2 regions of the Mesorhizobium sp. M0998 genome follow, and region 2 is predicted to be linked to the other one. Evidence: predicted binding sites of a transcription regulator. Region 2 holds the regulator's gene; the other holds the start of a gene.

What was found. The regulator HrcA, encoded in region 2, represses chaperone genes, less so after heat shock. The targets are predictions, from matches to a motif close to GTTAGCACTCNCNNNNNGNGAGTGCTAAC.
Positions count from the first base shown of each region.
Region 1: a site for HrcA is predicted at 3,131-3,159, ahead of groES (co-chaperone GroES). Genes of this name have one in related genera too.

Region 1 covers NZ_JAMYND010000038.1:20,428-28,644, reverse strand. Annotated here, with positions in the region: gene NKH59_RS26915 (porin) at 99-1,250, shown strand; gene NKH59_RS26910 (S46 family peptidase) at 1,710-2,117, opposite strand; gene NKH59_RS26905 (S46 family peptidase) at 2,062-2,418, opposite strand; gene NKH59_RS26900 (S46 family peptidase) at 2,423-2,767, opposite strand; gene groES (co-chaperone GroES) at 3,212-3,508, shown strand; gene groL (chaperonin GroEL) at 3,574-5,229, shown strand; gene NKH59_RS26885 (ABC transporter permease family protein) at 5,415-5,672, shown strand; gene NKH59_RS26880 (hypothetical protein) at 5,669-5,827, shown strand; gene NKH59_RS26875 (HPP family protein) at 6,649-7,731, shown strand.
Region 2 covers NZ_JAMYND010000023.1:87,658-95,874, reverse strand. Annotated here, with positions in the region: gene NKH59_RS21545 (glutathione S-transferase family protein) at 1-207, opposite strand, end outside; gene NKH59_RS21540 (thioredoxin domain-containing protein) at 228-350, opposite strand; gene cysK (cysteine synthase A) at 524-1,504, opposite strand; gene NKH59_RS21530 (LysE family translocator) at 1,670-2,287, opposite strand; gene NKH59_RS21525 (PQQ-dependent sugar dehydrogenase) at 2,375-3,730, opposite strand; gene NKH59_RS21520 (hypothetical protein) at 3,831-4,028, opposite strand; gene hrcA (heat-inducible transcriptional repressor HrcA) at 4,065-5,177, opposite strand; gene rph (ribonuclease PH) at 5,324-6,040, shown strand; gene NKH59_RS21505 (VOC family protein) at 6,074-6,484, shown strand; gene rdgB (RdgB/HAM1 family non-canonical purine NTP pyrophosphatase) at 6,499-7,146, shown strand; gene hemW (radical SAM family heme chaperone HemW) at 7,143-8,217, shown strand, end outside.

The DNA.
Region 1 (8,217 bases), on a different contig from region 2:
ATGCATTGCGATGCGCATCTTTTTCGATCGTGGGGACAGGGAGCGGTTCGTCCATCGACGTCCTCGCCCCTTTCAAAATCATTGAATGGAGATCAAGTATGAACATCAAGAGCCTTCTTCTCGGCTCAGCTGCGGCTCTGATCGCAGCTTCCGGTGCTCGCGCCGCCGACGCGGTGACGGTCGCCGAGCCGGAACCGGCAGAATACGTCAAGATCTGCGACGTATATGGCTCGGGCTACTTCTACATCCCCGGCACCGAAACCTGCCTGCGCATCGGCGGCTATGTCCGTTACGACATCAGCGCTGGCGACGTTGGCTCCTACGATGGGGCGCGGACCCACGACGTCCAAGACGGCAGCGACCAGGGCACCTGGCGCAAGAACGCCCGCTTTGACCTAAGGACTTGGACCGGCCAGGAAACCGAACTCGGTACTTTGAAGACATACACCGAGACCAAATTCAATTTCGGTAACCGCAACGCCTATTCGGGTCCCGACAGTCCCCAGAACTATGCCTTCAACAGGGGCATCACACTGAACTTCGCCTGGATCCAACTCGGTGGCCTTCGCGTCGGCAAGGACGAATCGGCCTTCGATACGTTTATCGGCTATGCCGGCAACGTCCTCAACGATACGCTCGTTCCCTACGGTGATTTCGACACCAACGTCGTGCAGTACTACTTCGACGCCGGCAATGGCTTCTCCGCCGTGGTATCGCTCGAAGAGGGGTCTGGCGTCGTCGGCACGATCGACAGCTACGTTCCGCATCTTGTCGGCGGCGTGAAGTACACGCAGGGCTGGGGCGCCATCACCGGCGTCGTGGCTTACGACAGCAACTACGAAGAGGTAGCCGGCAAGGTCCGCTTGGATGTAAACGCCACCAACGAACTGTCGCTGTTCATTGTGGCTGGCTATGGGACCGACGACAACCTAACCGATGGGACCTACGCTATTCCTGCCGGCGGTCGCGGCTTCTACAAGCAGTGGGGTGGCAACTGGGCCGTCTGGGGCGGCGGCACCTACAAGTTCAACGAGAAGACCTCTTTCAACCTTCAGGCGGCGTATGACGAGTGGAAGAACCTCGGCATCGCCGCCAATGTCGCCTACGATATCGTTCCTGGTCTGACGATCACGGCCGAAGTCGACTATCTCCACGCTGGCAAGTTCGGGGATGTGGACTTCTCTAACTGGACCAATGCCGACAAGAAGAACAGCGTCGGCGGTCTCCTCCGCTTCCAGCGCTCGTTCTGAGGATTGAAGAGCCCGTTGCCGCGTTCGAAGCAGTAACTGTGAGCCTAATTTGCGGCTGAACCATTGTGTGAGGCTTGTAGAGGCTTTCGGCGAATTGCTTGATCACGGACCTCCAATCCGAGCATTTCGTCGATGAGAAGGGCGCCCTGTTCCCGGGCGCCCTTTTTTAAGCGTTATCATCAGACTCTCTCCCGGGGAAACTGTGGGTAAGAAACAACGCATCGTCCTGCAGGCAGCTGTTTTGGCGTCTGCCTTTGGCTTTTTTTTGCTGATCCTGATCCTGCAGATGGTCAGTTTTTTGGTTGACTAGGCACGCGCAAGCGGGAGGAATCGCGCAGAGACACACGGAAGTTTTTTTCGCCAGCGAAACCCCGACGACCTGATGGGAGTCGCGCCAGCAGGGTGGGTGCCACGTCCGGTGCCACGGACCATGCGAGATGCCGATTGTTGGCGCGTCTGTCAGTTCGCGCGGCCATATTCATTCTGGTGCCGATCTGTTGCCTTTTCTGCTTTTCCCATGCGTTTTAGACCGAGCCATTTGTGAAGCGGGCGGTCAATGGATCTGCGCCTCGCGATTGCCTGCCGTTGCCTGGTTGATCTGGGCGGCATAATCCGAGAGCGAAGGCTGCAACCGCGGTTCGAATTGCGCGAAGTTGAACCGGACTTCATCCGCCGCAGGAACTGGTGGGTTGCGCCGGGAAAGCCGGCGACCATCACAAGGTCGCCTTCCTTGACGCCTTCACAGGCTATGGGTAGCCAACTCTTCGGCCGGTAAGGCACATTGTCGCGCGCATATGGCCGGGAGGAACCATCAGGAGCGACATAGGCGCGATAAAAGCCGAAGTCGCCTGTGTGGCGCGGCCACATCCAATTGTCCGTTTCGCCGCCGAAGGTTACCGATGCCGAGCGCGGGCGCATAGACAAGGCGCACGTCCTCGATTTCGAGCTTCTGCTGGAGATAGTAGGAGGCGCCGCCATAATAGGCCCCTACGTCGCAGCGGCGATTGGGCTGTCCTTCACATGCGGCGATCAGGGCCTTGCGGTTCGTGGCGAGCCGCTCATAGCGGGCAAACTCATTCAGCTTGTCCGAGACGCCCTTGAGCATTTCGGCGGTCACATCCCGCATGTCCTCGATCACATAGATTCGGCTGCCTGGCGCCGCGGGCAATTCTTCACCCAGGGCTCTTCGCCAGAAACCCGTCTGTGAGATAGTCCGGGCCCTCCTTGCTGTGGTATTGGATGGATTCGAACACGCAGTGATGATTGGTTGCGACCAGCCCTTGTGGACTGACGAACGAGGCGGAGCATCCGCCCAGTGATACGATCGCGTTGAGCGGGTCAGCGTCCAGACGGCCCAGCTGGGCGGGATCGATCTGGAGCCCATCCGCGCGCATGGCCGCGCCCACTTCCGCAGTCTGGCCCGGCATCCACATACCTTCGTCCGCCGACGTAGCCGTGACCGTCCAGAGCAAGGCGATGGCAGTTGCTTTGGCCAAACATTTCAAATTCGAGTTCATGCTGACTGTCGCTCTCATCTTGCCTGCTGTTCTCCGCAGATTGGATTGGTGACTATCGGGATGGCCGGAGTCCTGGCGCCCGCGCGGCGGCCAACACCGTAAACACCGAGTGGACCCGTTAACCGCAAGAGTCCTGATGGCGTTCACCTCTCATATTTGTCGCGCGCAACGTTTGCGGATCATCCGCTGCACCAATCGTGCCAAATGAATAAAGCCTTCAGTTACAAATGGTGAGCCGCCCCATCCATGTCCGATCTCCGACGTCTTTCACGTAAAGGGCTCGGTGCTTCCACGCTCGTTTGCTCTTCGCCCGTCCCTCTTCCGTCTTGACTAGCAGGAGCCTACGGCCTATCTCACTGCCGCGTTAGCACTCGCTTCTGGTGAGTGCTAACCACGCTCCGGCAACGGAGAACCGTTCAACATCCGCACCAGGGAAATCCAAAAATGGCAAAGTCGAATTTCCGGCCGCTGCATGACCGCGTGGTCGTTCGCCGCGTCGAGTCCGAAGCGAAGACCGCCGGCGGGATCATCATCCCCGACACGGCGAAGGAAAAGCCGCAGGAAGGCGAGATCATCGCCGTCGGTTCCGGCGCCCGTGACGAGGTCGGCAAGCTCGTCCCGCTGGACGTCAAGGCCGGCGACCGCATCCTGTTCGGCAAGTGGTCGGGCACCGAAGTCAAGCTCAACGGCGAAGACCTTCTGATCATGAAGGAAGCGGACATCATGGGCGTCATCGGCTGACACGCCGCCGCCTTTCATCCGCACCATCCAATCTGAATTTCGGGCGAAATGCCCAGGAGTAACAAATGGCTGCCAAAGACGTAAAATTCTCCCGTGACGCTCGTGAGCGCATGCTGCGCGGCGTCAACATCCTCGCCGACGCGGTGAAGGTCACGCTCGGCCCCAAAGGCCGCAACGTCGTCATCGACAAGTCGTTCGGCGCACCGCGCATCACCAAGGACGGCGTCACCGTCGCCAAGGAAATCGAGCTTGAGGACAAGTTCGAAAACATGGGCGCGCAGATGGTCCGCGAAGTTGCTTCGAAGACCAACGACATCGCCGGCGACGGCACTACGACCGCGACCGTTCTGGCACAGTCGATCGTCCAGGAAGGCCACAAGTCGGTTGCCGCCGGCATGAACCCGATGGACCTCAAGCGCGGCATCGACCTCGCCGTCGCCGACGTCGTCGCGACGCTGATCAAGAACGCCAAGAAGATCAAGACCTCGGAAGAGGTTGCCCAGGTCGGCACCATCGCCGGCAATGGCGACGTTTCGGTCGGCTCGATGATCGCGGAAGCGATGCAGAAGGTCGGCAATGAGGGCGTCATCACCGTCGAGGAAGCAAAGACCGCCGAGACCGAGCTTGAAGTCGTTGAAGGCATGCAGTTCGACCGCGGCTATCTCTCGCCCTACTTCGTCACCAACGCCGAGAAGATGGTTGCGGATCTGGAAGACGCCTACATTCTTCTCCACGAGAAGAAGCTCTCCAACCTGCAGGCCATGCTGCCGATCCTCGAGGCCGTCGTGCAGACCTCGAAGCCGCTGGTCATCATCTCGGAAGATGTCGAAGGCGAGGCCCTGGCCACGCTGGTCGTCAACAAGCTGCGCGGTGGCCTGAAAATCGCCGCCGTCAAGGCGCCGGGCTTTGGTGATCGCCGTAAGGCCATGCTGGAAGACATCGCCATCCTCACCGGTGGCCAGGTCATTTCCGAAGACCTCGGCATCAAGCTCGAGAATGTCGGCCTCAACATGCTCGGCCGCGCCAAGAAGGTGTCGATCTCCAAGGAGAACACCACCATCGTTGACGGCGCCGGCAAGAAGGAAGAGATCCAGGGCCGCGTCGCCCAGATCAAGCAGCAGATCGAAGAGACCACCTCGGACTACGACAAGGAGAAGCTGCAGGAACGTCTCGCCAAGCTGGCGGGCGGCGTTGCCGTCATCCGCGTCGGCGGTGCGACCGAAGTGGAAGTCAAGGAAAAGAAGGACCGCGTCGATGACGCCCTCAACGCGACCCGCGCGGCCGTCGAAGAAGGCATCGTTCCCGGCGGCGGCGTCGCCCTGCTGCGCGCTTCGCTGGCCATCACCGTCACTGGCGCCAACTCCGACCAGACCGCCGGCATCGCCATCGTGCGTCGCGCGCTGCAGGCTCCGGCCCGTCAGATCGCGGCCAACGCCGGTGCGGAAGCATCGATCGTCGCCGGCAAGATCCTTGAGAACAAGGGGGCGACCTTCGGTTACAACGCCCAGACCGGCGAATATGGCGACATGATCGCCATGGGTATCGTCGATCCGGTCAAGGTTGTGCGCACGGCTCTGCAGGACGCGGCCTCGGTCGCCGGCCTGCTGGTCACCACCGAAGCCATGATCGCGGAGGCTCCGAAGAAGGAGTCGGTTGGCGGCGGCATGCCGGCTGGTATGCCCGGCGGTGGCATGGGCGGCATGGGCGGTATGGATTTCTAATCCAGCCCTCTATCAACCTACAGCGGAAAGGGCGGCAGCAATGCCGCCCTTTTTTGTGTGCCGAGCATGATCGACAGCTTTAGACGTGCAAGTCCTCTACCCAGCCTGATGGCAGCGAAGCGCAACGGCGTCGTCGTGAGACGGGGTCTGGCCGTGTCCTTTCGTTCAGCCGCTGGTCGAAACTCGTGCTGCCTTCCGCCGTGCCGTCGATCTTTACAGGGCTGCGAGAAGGCCTTGCCAACGGCTGGCAGACCCTGCTTGCGGTAGAACTCATCGCATCGTTCGAAAGGCTCCGATACCTGATCGCCTATGGTCGTCAGCTCTTTCAATTGGAACTCGTTCTTTCGGCCATGATCGTGGTCGGCCTGACCGGATTGGGACCCACGGCCTGCTCACGCTTGCCTAAAACCATCTGCAACGCTGGCGTCCGGAGACCCAGATGAGCCTGATCACGATTACAGGTCTGGATAGGCTGTCGCACGGCGCTTCCATCGCACCGCCGCCCTTCCGCTTCATCGGCCGACATCTGCGGCCGCTTGCGGAGCCGATGGCGCTGCTCGCGATTTTGGGAGTTGCTCGCCCATGCCGGCGCTGCTGACCCACGTTTCTACCGCGGCTGGAAGAGGTGGCGGCCGCGGCATGGCAGAGTTCAGCCGAGGTGGCCTTGGCTCCAATCTTCTGGCGAGCCTGGAACCCTGATCGGTTTCGTGTGTGGCAGTGTGGCGGAAACGCGTTTGGTCTGGTGATCGGATTTTCTCGCCTCATCGAACGCCTGAGAGGCTCGTGGTCGCGGTTGTATTACCGCTATTACGTGACCTGATCACGTTGACGATGCCAGCACCTTCATTGGCCACTTTCTGGACCATGTACGTCACATCAGGCTCCCCCGCCCGATCGACACGAGCCGGCTCTGTAACCAAGCCGCCGTCATATGGCGGTTCCACGACGGCACTGGCGGCAGTCGTCTTCTCAGCGGCTACAGGTGGACGTTTCAGCAGCCAACGAATCCGATGGTGGCAAGGACAGGCAGACCAAGCACCGCGTAGAAGCCGTACTCCGCTGGAGTTCGCCTCGGAAGTGGAGCGACAAGGGCCTGATTTGTCTTGCCATGCCGACATTGTCAGCACGCTTTTCGAAGCCTCTGAATTCCTTAGTGTCCATCCCAGCTCGACCTCCGACCATCCCCATTTCCGGCTGCCCGCGGCACGACAGCCCTTGGCCTCTAGCTGCGCTCGAGCGGATCAGCGTGCCGTCCGCCTCCTCTGGCTGATCAAAATGTCTGCACCCATTTGGCAATGGCCGCTTCGCGCAAAAGTATTCCCCCGTGAGCCGGCTTTCCGAATTGGCTTAACTTCCAAATCTGTGGCTTTGCCTGCATTGCGGAGCGCGGAGTTCCGACCACTCGCCCAAGGGTATGCCATGGCGTTTCGTCTCTTTGTTCCGATCCTTGCCGGTGCAACGCTGCGCGAGCGGCTGCTCGCCTGCATCGGGGCCATGATCGGCATCGCATTGACTGGCGTGATCAGTGCGCTGGCGAACGGGTCTGGCCCACATGTCGCACTGCTGGTTGCTCCAATGGGAGCATCGGCCGTGCTGCTCTTTGCCGTGCCTTCAAGCCCGCTGGCGCAACCTTGGTCGATTATCGGTGGCAATACGATTTCGGCGCTGGTCGGGGTGATCGTGGCGCATTTCGTGCATGAACCCGTCCTTGCTACCGGCATTGCGGTGGCGCTGGCCATCGCCGCCATGTCGTTCACGCGCTGCCTGCATCCGCCGGGTGGCGCCGCCGCCTTAACCGCGGTGTTCGGCGGACCGGCCGTCTTCAGCTCGGGCTTGCTGTTTCCCTTCGTTCCGGTAGCGCTGAACTCGATCGTGTTGGTCGCACTCGGCTACGGCATCCATAAACTGTCGCGGCGCAACTATCCGCATGTGGCGGCCCCCGCCCTTAAAAGCGCGCATGGAACCATCGATCCGCCGGCGCGGGAGCGGGTCGGCTTCCAGCCCGAGGATGTCGATGCCGCGCTCGGCGCGCTGGAGGAAACCTTCGATATCGACCGCAACGATCTTGAGCGGCTGCTGCGGCAGGTCGAGTTGCAGGCGATGGTGCGCTCCCACCGCACCCTGCTGTGCGAGGACATCATGTCGCGCGATGTGATTTCGGTCGATGAACATGCGCCTGCCGACCAGGCGCGTCATTTGCTGCTCGATCACAACATCCGGACGCTGCCGGTGACCGACGCCGACGGCGGGCTGGTCGGTGTAGTTGGCCTGCGCGAGCTGACGAAGGCGACCGACGCGGTGAGGGCTGTGATGTCGAAGGCTGGCACCGCCTCTCCCGATACGCCGGCGATGAGCCTGCTGCCGGTGCTCACCGACGGCCGCAGCCATGCCGTGGTCATCGTCGATGCCGAGCGACGCATTATTGGGCTGATCACCCAGACCGACCTGCTGGCAGCGGCAACGCGCGTGCACATGGCGGACACAACGCTGGCAGCGGCATAAAATAGTGATCCGGACTTGCTCAATCCGGGAACCCGATGGGGCGCCAATAGGATAGTGGTGTTAAGTGCGGCCTTCCGCCTAAGACAATTCCTTTTTACGAGTAGATCAACCCTGAAACGCGACCGCGTGCTCAGGCATCTGGTTCACGTAGGCCAAGTACGACTGCAACAACGGAACACTCTTCAACCTTGCCGGTGGCCAGAGCCAGTCCGCTATGTCGACCAAAGGCGCGGATTACAAATGGAACCATCTGGTGGACGGCTCCTCTGCAACGATGGTAGCGCGGTTCGCATGTCCAAGGCTGGCTTGAAGCTCTACGTCGCGGGTTGAATGATCCTTGGCAAGGGTCGCGGCTCAGACGCCGAGGACGCGGTTCGCAATTCCATGCAGGTGGTCCTTTCCTTTGGTTCCTGCATTTCGCCTATGGTGAGGCGCCGCCGACTCCCGTCATGCATCACGCCGACGACCGCCGCTTCCTCGCCGCGC
Region 2 (8,217 bases):
GGCCGTGTAGCGATCAGCGTAGAAGAACCGCAGGTTGGCTGGATAAATGACGGAGGACATGAAAAACATCCACCGCAGGAAGTCGGCACGGTCAGGTGTGTTCGCGGCCGGCGCTAGAGCTGCGTCCGGGTGGCGTTCGGCCAACAGGACGCAGATCGCCGCCGATTCGGTCATCGAGCGTCCGTCCGGCAAGACCAGCACCGGCACCTGGTTCAAGGGGCTGATGTCTAAAAGGCCTGGTCGAGTCGGCCCTTCGGAACGTCGATCCGGTCGAAAGGCACACCCGCCAAAGCGAGCGCCGCCTCGACGACAAAGCCGCCGGCATTGGCACGCGTATAGAGCTTGTACATGAAGTCCTCCTCCAGGCAGCGACGATTTGATACGGAAGTGACCCGCCGCTCAAAGCGAACGACGCCCGCCACAGGTGGTTTTTCAGCGGTCCACGCCGGAGCGTTGATACAGAACGTTTGATGCCGGAGGGAATCGCGAAGGATCGCTACGAACCGGTCAAAAACGCTCGTGTCTAAGCGCCCAATCCCTCGAACAGGATCGTCGAGAGATAGCGCTCGGCGAAGGAGGGGATGACGACGACGAGGTTCTTGCCCTTGTTCTCGGGCCGCGAGCCGACGACGATCGCCGCTTGCAGGGCGGCACCCGACGAGATGCCGACCGGCACACCTTCGAGCCGAGCGACGAGCCGTGCATTGGCAACCGAATCCTCGTTCGAGACCTTGACGATCTCGTCATAGATCGTCGTGTCGAGGATTTTTGGCGCGAAGCCGGCGCCAATGCCCTGGATCTTGTGCGGGCCTGGCTGGCCGCCCGACAGCACCGGCGAGGCTTCCGGTTCGACGGCGACGACATGCACCGAGGGCTTGCGCTTCTTCAGCACCTGGCCGACGCCGGTGATGGTGCCGCCGGTCCCGATGCCGGCAACGAAGATATCGACTTCGCCATGGGTGTCGTTCCAGATTTCCTCGGCCGTGGTGCGGCGATGGATTTCCGGATTGGCCGGGTTTTCGAATTGCTGCGGAATGACAGCGTCGGGCAGCGTTGCCGCCAGCTCGTCGGCCTTGGCGATGGCGCCCTTCATGCCTTTCGGCCCTTCGGTCAGCACCAGTTCGGCACCGAGCAGCGCCAGCATCTTGCGGCGTTCGACGGACATGGTTTCCGGCATGGTCAGGATCAGCTTGTAGCCCTTGGCAGCGGCGGCAAAGGCGAGCGCGATGCCGGTATTGCCCGAGGTCGGCTCGATCAGGGTGGTCTTGCCGGGCGTAATCCTGCCGGAAGCCTCCAATGCCTCGATCATCGACACGCCGATGCGGTCCTTGACCGAGGCGATCGGGTTGAAGAATTCGAGCTTGGCCAGCAGATTGGCGACGACACCCTTCTCCCTGGCGAATTTATCAAGCCGCACCAGCGGCGTGTCACCGATCGTCTCGGTGATCGAATTGTAGATGCGGCCGCGGCCGGGCACGTGTGTGGGGGTGGCGGGCTTGTTCATTGATTTCCTCCCAGAGGTAAAGCGGCAAGAGTCGCGCGGGCATAGGATAGAGCCATCCACCGCGCAAGATAGGCTGTCGATCGAAAAATATCCGAGTGAAGTTCGTGCTGAGTACCCCCGCCTTTGCAAGGCGTGGCAATCGTTGGGCGGATTGGCGAAAGAGATCTATTGGCGGGCGGCAATTGCCGCCGCCGCGCCGACCATAAAGCCGGCGGCGGTGCGGTTGAGTGCCCTCAGCGCCCGCGGCGACTTCAGGAACCAGCGCGCCTTGGCCGCCAGCGCCAGATAGGGCACCAGCACGACGAGCAGGACGACGATGGTGAGCGCGACGAGGATGCCGTAATCGGCCAGCGTGATCGTCTTCAGATCGACGATGGTCGGGGTGATGGCAAGATAGAAGATCATCGTCTTCGGATTGCCGAGCGTGACGGCAAGGCCGGCTACAAAGCTGGATGCCAAGCCGCCCTTGCCTTTCTTCGCCTCCACCGTTTCGGGCGTGATGCCGCTCGTCCAGAAACGCCAGCCAAGAAAGGCGAGGTAGGCGACGCCCAGCCATTTGATGGCCAGGAAGACCATGCCGAAAGTCTGTGCGACGAAAGCCAGGCCGAGCACCACGGCAGTGAGATAGGTCAGGTCGCCGAGCATCAGCCCGAACGACATGGCCAGCGACGAGCGGAAGCCGGAACCCAGAGCACGCGCAACAAGCGCGGTGACGCCTGGGCCGGGGATGGCCGCGGCGATGCCGAGGGCAGCACTATAGGCGAGGAACCGGGTGAGTGTCATGATTGGCGCTTGTCGCACAATGTTGAAGTTGGGTGAATTCCCTCGGGCCGGATTCGATTGCGCCAGCGCAGCAGGCGACACCGCCGTTCAGGAGCGGCCGTCTTCGTAGGTAACGCGCCAGATGGTGCCGTTACCGTCCTCGGTGACGATCAGGGAGCCGTCCTTGGCCATCGCGACACCGACCGGGCGGCCCCAGACGGCGTCGTTCGAGATGACGAAGCCGGTCATGAAGTCCTCATATTCGCCTGTCGGCTTGCCATCCCTGAATTTGAGCCTCACCACCTTGTAACCGGTCCTGGCGCCACGGTTCCACGAACCATGCATGGCGACGAAGGCGTCACCCTGATAATCCGCCGGGAAGTTCTTGCCGTCGTAGAAGGCTATATTCATCGGCGCCGAATGCGCCTGCATCAATACATCGGGGACAGTGGCCTTGCCGGCGAGGTCTGGCCGCTCGCCCTGATGGCGCGGATCCTCGTTATTGCCGATGTAGTACCAAGGCCAACCATAGAATCCGCCGTCCTTGACCGCCGTTGCAAATTCGAACGGCACATTGTCGCCGAGTTCGTCGCGCTCATTGACGACGCACCACAATGCGCCGGTGGCGGGCTGCACGGTCATGCCCGTACAGTTGCGCAGGCCGGTGGCGACAGTTCGCGGATTTTTCCCATCCGGGTCAAAGGCGAGCACATCGGCACGGCCGTCCTCGGAGCCCCAGGCCGCCCCGAGCGGCTTTGATTTGGCCCAGGCGTCGAGGCCGCTATCCGGCTCCTTGCCTATATCCTCGGCGACGTTCGAGGCGGAGCCAACCGACAAATAAAGCGTTTTGCTGTCCTGCGAGAAGGCGATGTCGCGGGTCGTGTGACCACCCGACGGGATTTTGGCGACAATGGTTTCTGGTTTGCCGGATGTCTTCAGGTCGCCATCGCGATAGGGGAAGCGGACGATGCTGTCGCTGTTCGCGACATAAACCCATTGCGGTTTGTCTCCTGGCGGATAGAAGGCGATGCCGTAGGGATAATTGAGCCCCTTGGCGAAGATCGCTTTCTCGATGGGCCTGGCGCTGCCCTCGGCGAGACGATAGACGCGTATTTGGTCGGCATGGCTGTTGGCAACAAACAGGTCGCCATTCGGAGCGACGCGCACGACACGTGGATTGACGATGCCGGATGCGATCATTTCAGCCGAAAAGCCCGACGGCAATTCTGGCTTGGCGCTTTCGGGCCGTTCCGCCACGCCGGCGCCGTTCGAAGCGGATTGGGCGGGGTCGGCTGCCGGCATGTCTCGCGGCCCAATCAGGCGTCGGACGCCAGGCCTGTCGGCGTGCCAATCGCCAAACGCGGCTTCGCCTTTGAGCACATTCTGGTCCGCCTGCTGGGCGGCTGCCGGTGTCGCAACAAGGAGGGCAGCGGCCAAGGCCGCAAAGCCGCCAGATCGGATCATCAACGTCCTCCGGGATTCGCCTCGAACAGGGGCAAACGGCATCAGGTATTGATCGTTCCAAGCGGCCGTCCAGCACACGAGGATTTGAAGCCGAACCCGTTCAGTTGCCAGAGGCGTAAAAGTCGTCGTCGAGGCGCTTTTCCAGCGCGACCAGATCGGCCGGCAGCGGTAAACCCATCGCCCGCATCTCTTGCAGCTTCTCGCGCAACTGCTCTTGTACCTCGTGCTGATCCTCTGGCTGGTTGATCATTTCTTCGAGCAGCAGACTGATCTGGGCCTTGAACGATTCCAGCGCCATTCTTTTCTCCTCCTTGCGGCAGGCCCGCGGCGGCTCCTAGCTCAGCATGCGCGAAATCAGCTGCGCCGTATAGTCGACCATCGGTACTATGCGCGCATAATTCAGCCGCGTCGGCCCGATGACGCCGAGCGCACCGACGACACGCGCGTCCTTGTCGCGATAGGGTGCCACCACCAGCGAGGAGCCAGACAGCGAAAACAGCTTGTTTTCCGAACCGATGAATATGCGCACGCCTGGGCCTGCCTCGGCGAGGTCGAGAAGCTGGATCAGCCCATCCTGCGTCTCCAGATCCTCAAACAGATGCCGCAGCAATTCTATGTCGGCCTGGGCAGTGACGTTTTCCAGGAGATTGGCGCGACCGCGCACGATAAGCCGCCCAGGCACGCCGCTTTCAGCGCCTGCCCAGACCGCCAGGCCCTTCTCGACCAGATCCTGCGACAGCGTGTCGAGGGCCGCCCTGGTCTCTTCCTTGATGCGGGCGATCTCGACCCGCGCCTCGGCCAGGGTGCGACCGCGGATATGGGCGTTGAGGAAGTTAGAGGCTTCGTGCAATTGCGAGATGGTGATGCCGGCGGGCAGATCGATGACGCGATTTTCGACGTCGCCGTTCTGCGAGACCAGCACGGCCAGCGCCTTGGTCGGCTCGAGCTGGATGAATTCGATGTGCTTAAGCGCCGCCTCATTCTTGGCGGCGAGCACGAGGCCGGCGCCGCGCGACATGCCGGACAGCATCTGGCTGGCCTCGGTCAGCATATGCTCCAGAGTTGCGCCCGAGCCGGAGGCGCGCACCTGGGCCTCGATGGTGCGGCGCTCCTCGTCGGAGAGGTCACCAAGTTCCATGAAAGCATCGACGAAGAAGCGCAGGCCTGCCTGGGTCGGCAGCCGGCCAGCCGAAATGTGCGGCGCATAGATCAGGCCGAGATGCTCAAGGTCGCTCATCACGTTGCGGATGGTGGCCGGCGACAGCGACGACGGCAGGATGCGCGACAAGCTGCGCGAACCGACCGGCTCGCCATCCCTCAAATAGGAATCGACGATGCGCCGGAAGATGTCGCGCGAACGCATGTCGAGCGATTGAAGCGCGGGCGATTGCAGCGCGTGCGACGGGAGCACGTGCGACTGCAAACCGGGATCGACTGCCTTTGTCATTTCGAGCCAAAAACCTCCGCCCCGAAGATATAGACTTCCGCGGTGTCGGCGCAACCGGTCCATTTTCCTTTGCGCCTCACGCCCCGTGCGGCTACAAGCCGGCCAAGATTCCCCGGCCAAGATTCCGAAGAAAGAAAGAAGCCTGAATGCGCCCTTCCAAACGCCAATTCGACGAAATGCGCCCCATCTCCTTCGAGCGCGGCGTCTCCAAGCATGCGGAAGGCTCGTGCCTGGTGAAGTTCGGCGACACGCATGTGCTGTGTACGGCCAGCCTGGAGGAAAAGGTGCCGGGCTGGATGCGCAACTCCGGCAAGGGCTGGGTGACGGCGGAATACGGCATGCTGCCGCGTTCGACCGGCGAGCGCATGCGCCGCGAGGCTTCGTCCGGCAAACAAGGCGGCCGCACGCTGGAAATCCAGCGGCTGATCGGCCGCTCCCTGCGCGCCGTGGTCAATCTGCAGGCGCTCGGCGAGCAGCAGATCACCGTCGACTGCGACGTGATCCAGGCCGACGGCGGCACGCGCACCGCTTCGATCACCGGCGGCTGGGTGGCGCTCTACGATTGCCTGCGCTGGATGGAAGCCCGCCAGATGGCGAGCCTGAGCAAGGTGCTGAAGGATCACGTTGCGGCAATCTCCTGCGGAATCCATGATGGCCAGCCGGTCATCGACCTCGACTACATCGAGGATTCCTCGGCCGGCACCGACGCCAATTTCGTCATGACCGGCAAGGGCGGCATCGTCGAGATCCAAGGCACGGCCGAGGGCGAGCCGTTCTCGGAAGAGCAGTTCGCGGCGCTGATGGGGCTCGCCAAGAAAGGCATTCAGCGCCTGGTCAGCTTGCAGCAAATGGCGGTGGCTTAGCTGCGGTCCAATATTGATGAGATTGGCGATCCTGTGACTCCTTCCGCAATCCTGGAATCAGCACTCTACGTGACCGACCTTGCTGCCGCGGAACGGTTCTATTCGGGCGTGCTCGGGCTCGATCTGCTCGGTAAGGTCGATGGCAGGCATCTCTTCTTCCGCTGCGGCGACGGCGTGCTGCTTATCTTCAATGCCGAGGCCACCAAAGTGCCGCCGCGGGCCGACGCCAAGCTGCCCGTGCCGCCGCATGGCGCGGTCGGCCAGGGCCATCTTTGCTTCGCCGCAAGCGCGGATGAAATCCCACGCTGGAAAGCGCATCTTGAGGCGAAGAAAATCGCCATCGAAAGCGAGTTCGAGTGGCCGCAAGGCGGCCGCTCGATCTATATTCGCGATCCCTCCGGCAATTCGATCGAATTCGCCGAGCCACGAATTTGGGGCATCTGATGCATTCGCCAACTATTCATTCGCTTGATGGGCATAAGATCATCGTCGCAAGCCACAACGCCGGCAAATTGCGAGAATTCGCCGATCTGATGGCGCCATTCGGCATTGAAGCGAAGTCCGCAAAGGAATACGGCCTGCCGGAACCGGACGAGACCGGCACCACTTTCGAGGAGAACGCCCTCATAAAAGCCTTGGCCGCCGCCAAGGCCACTGGATTGCCGGCGCTGTCGGACGATTCCGGCCTGTGTGTCGATGCGCTCGACGGCGCACCCGGCGTCTACACCGCCAACTGGGCTGAGACGCCGGACGGCTCCCGCGACTTCGGCATGGCCATGCAGCGCACGGAAGTGGCCTTGCAAGAAGTTGGCGCGATCACGCCTGCCCAGCGCAAGGGCCGCTTTGTCGCGGTCATCTGCCTGGCCTTCCCCGATGGCCAGGCGGAATATTTTCGCGGTGAGGTCGAGGGCACGCTGGTATGGCCGCCGCGCGGCGAGCTCGGCTTCGGCTACGATCCGGTGTTCTTGCCCGATGGGTTCGAGAAGACCTTCGGCGAGATGAGCGCGAAGGACAAGCATGGCTGGAAGCCCGGCCAGCCAACCGCATTGTCGCACCGTGCCCGCGCCTTCCAGAAATTCGCGCAAGCCCGATTGGCCGCCGTATGACCATGCTGCTCGACCGCAGGCCTGGTTTCGGCGTCTACGTCCACTGGCCGTTCTGCGCGGCCAAATGCCCGTATTGCGACTTCAACAGCCATGTCCGCCACCAGCCGGTCGACCAGGAGCGTTTTGCCCGCGCCTTCGAGACCGAGCTGGCGACGATGCGCGGCCGCACCGGGCCGCGCGAGGTGACCAGTATCTTTCTTGGCGGCGGCACGCCATCGCTGATGAAACCGCAGACCGTGGCGGCGGTGCTGGATGCAGTGGCGAAGAACTGGACGGTGCCTGATGGCATCGAGGTGACACTGGAGGCCAATCCCTCCTCCGTCGAGGCCGAGCGCTTTCGCGGCTATCGCGCGGCCGGCGTCAACCGGGTATCGCTTGGCGTGCAGGCGCTGCACGACAAGGATCTGCGCTTCCTCGGCCGTTTGCACAATGTCGATGAGGCCCTGCATGCGATCGGCCTGGCGCGCGAGATATTCCCACGGCTGTCGTTCGACCTGATCTACGCGCGGCCCGGTCAGACGCCGGAAGCGTGGCAGGCGGAGCTCGAGCAGGCGATCGGCCACGCCGCAGACCATCTGTCGCTCTATCAGCTGACCATCGAGGAAGGCACGCCGTTCCATGCGCTGCATGCGGCAAGGAAGTTCATCATTCCAGACAATGAGCTTGCCGCCGATCTCTACGCGTTGACACAGGAGATCACCGCCGCGCGCGGACTGCCGGCCTACGAGATTTCCAACCATGCCAGGCCCGGCGCCGAAAGCCGGCACAATCTCACCTACTGGCGTTATGGCGAATATGTCGGCGTCGGTCCCGGCGCGCATGGCCGGTTCGTCGAAAATGGCCGGCGCGTGGTGACGATCGCCGAGAAAATGCCGGAGACTTGGGCCAATCTGGTCGAGGCCAAGGGCCATGGCGTTACCGGCGGCGAGATCCTGACGCGGTCGGAAGAGGCCGACGAGTTCCTGCTGATGGGGCTGAGGCTGGCGGAAGGCATCGACCTTTCCCGCTACGAGGCATTTTCAGGGCGCGGCCTGTCGACGGCACGGCTGTCGGTACTGCAGGACGAAGGCC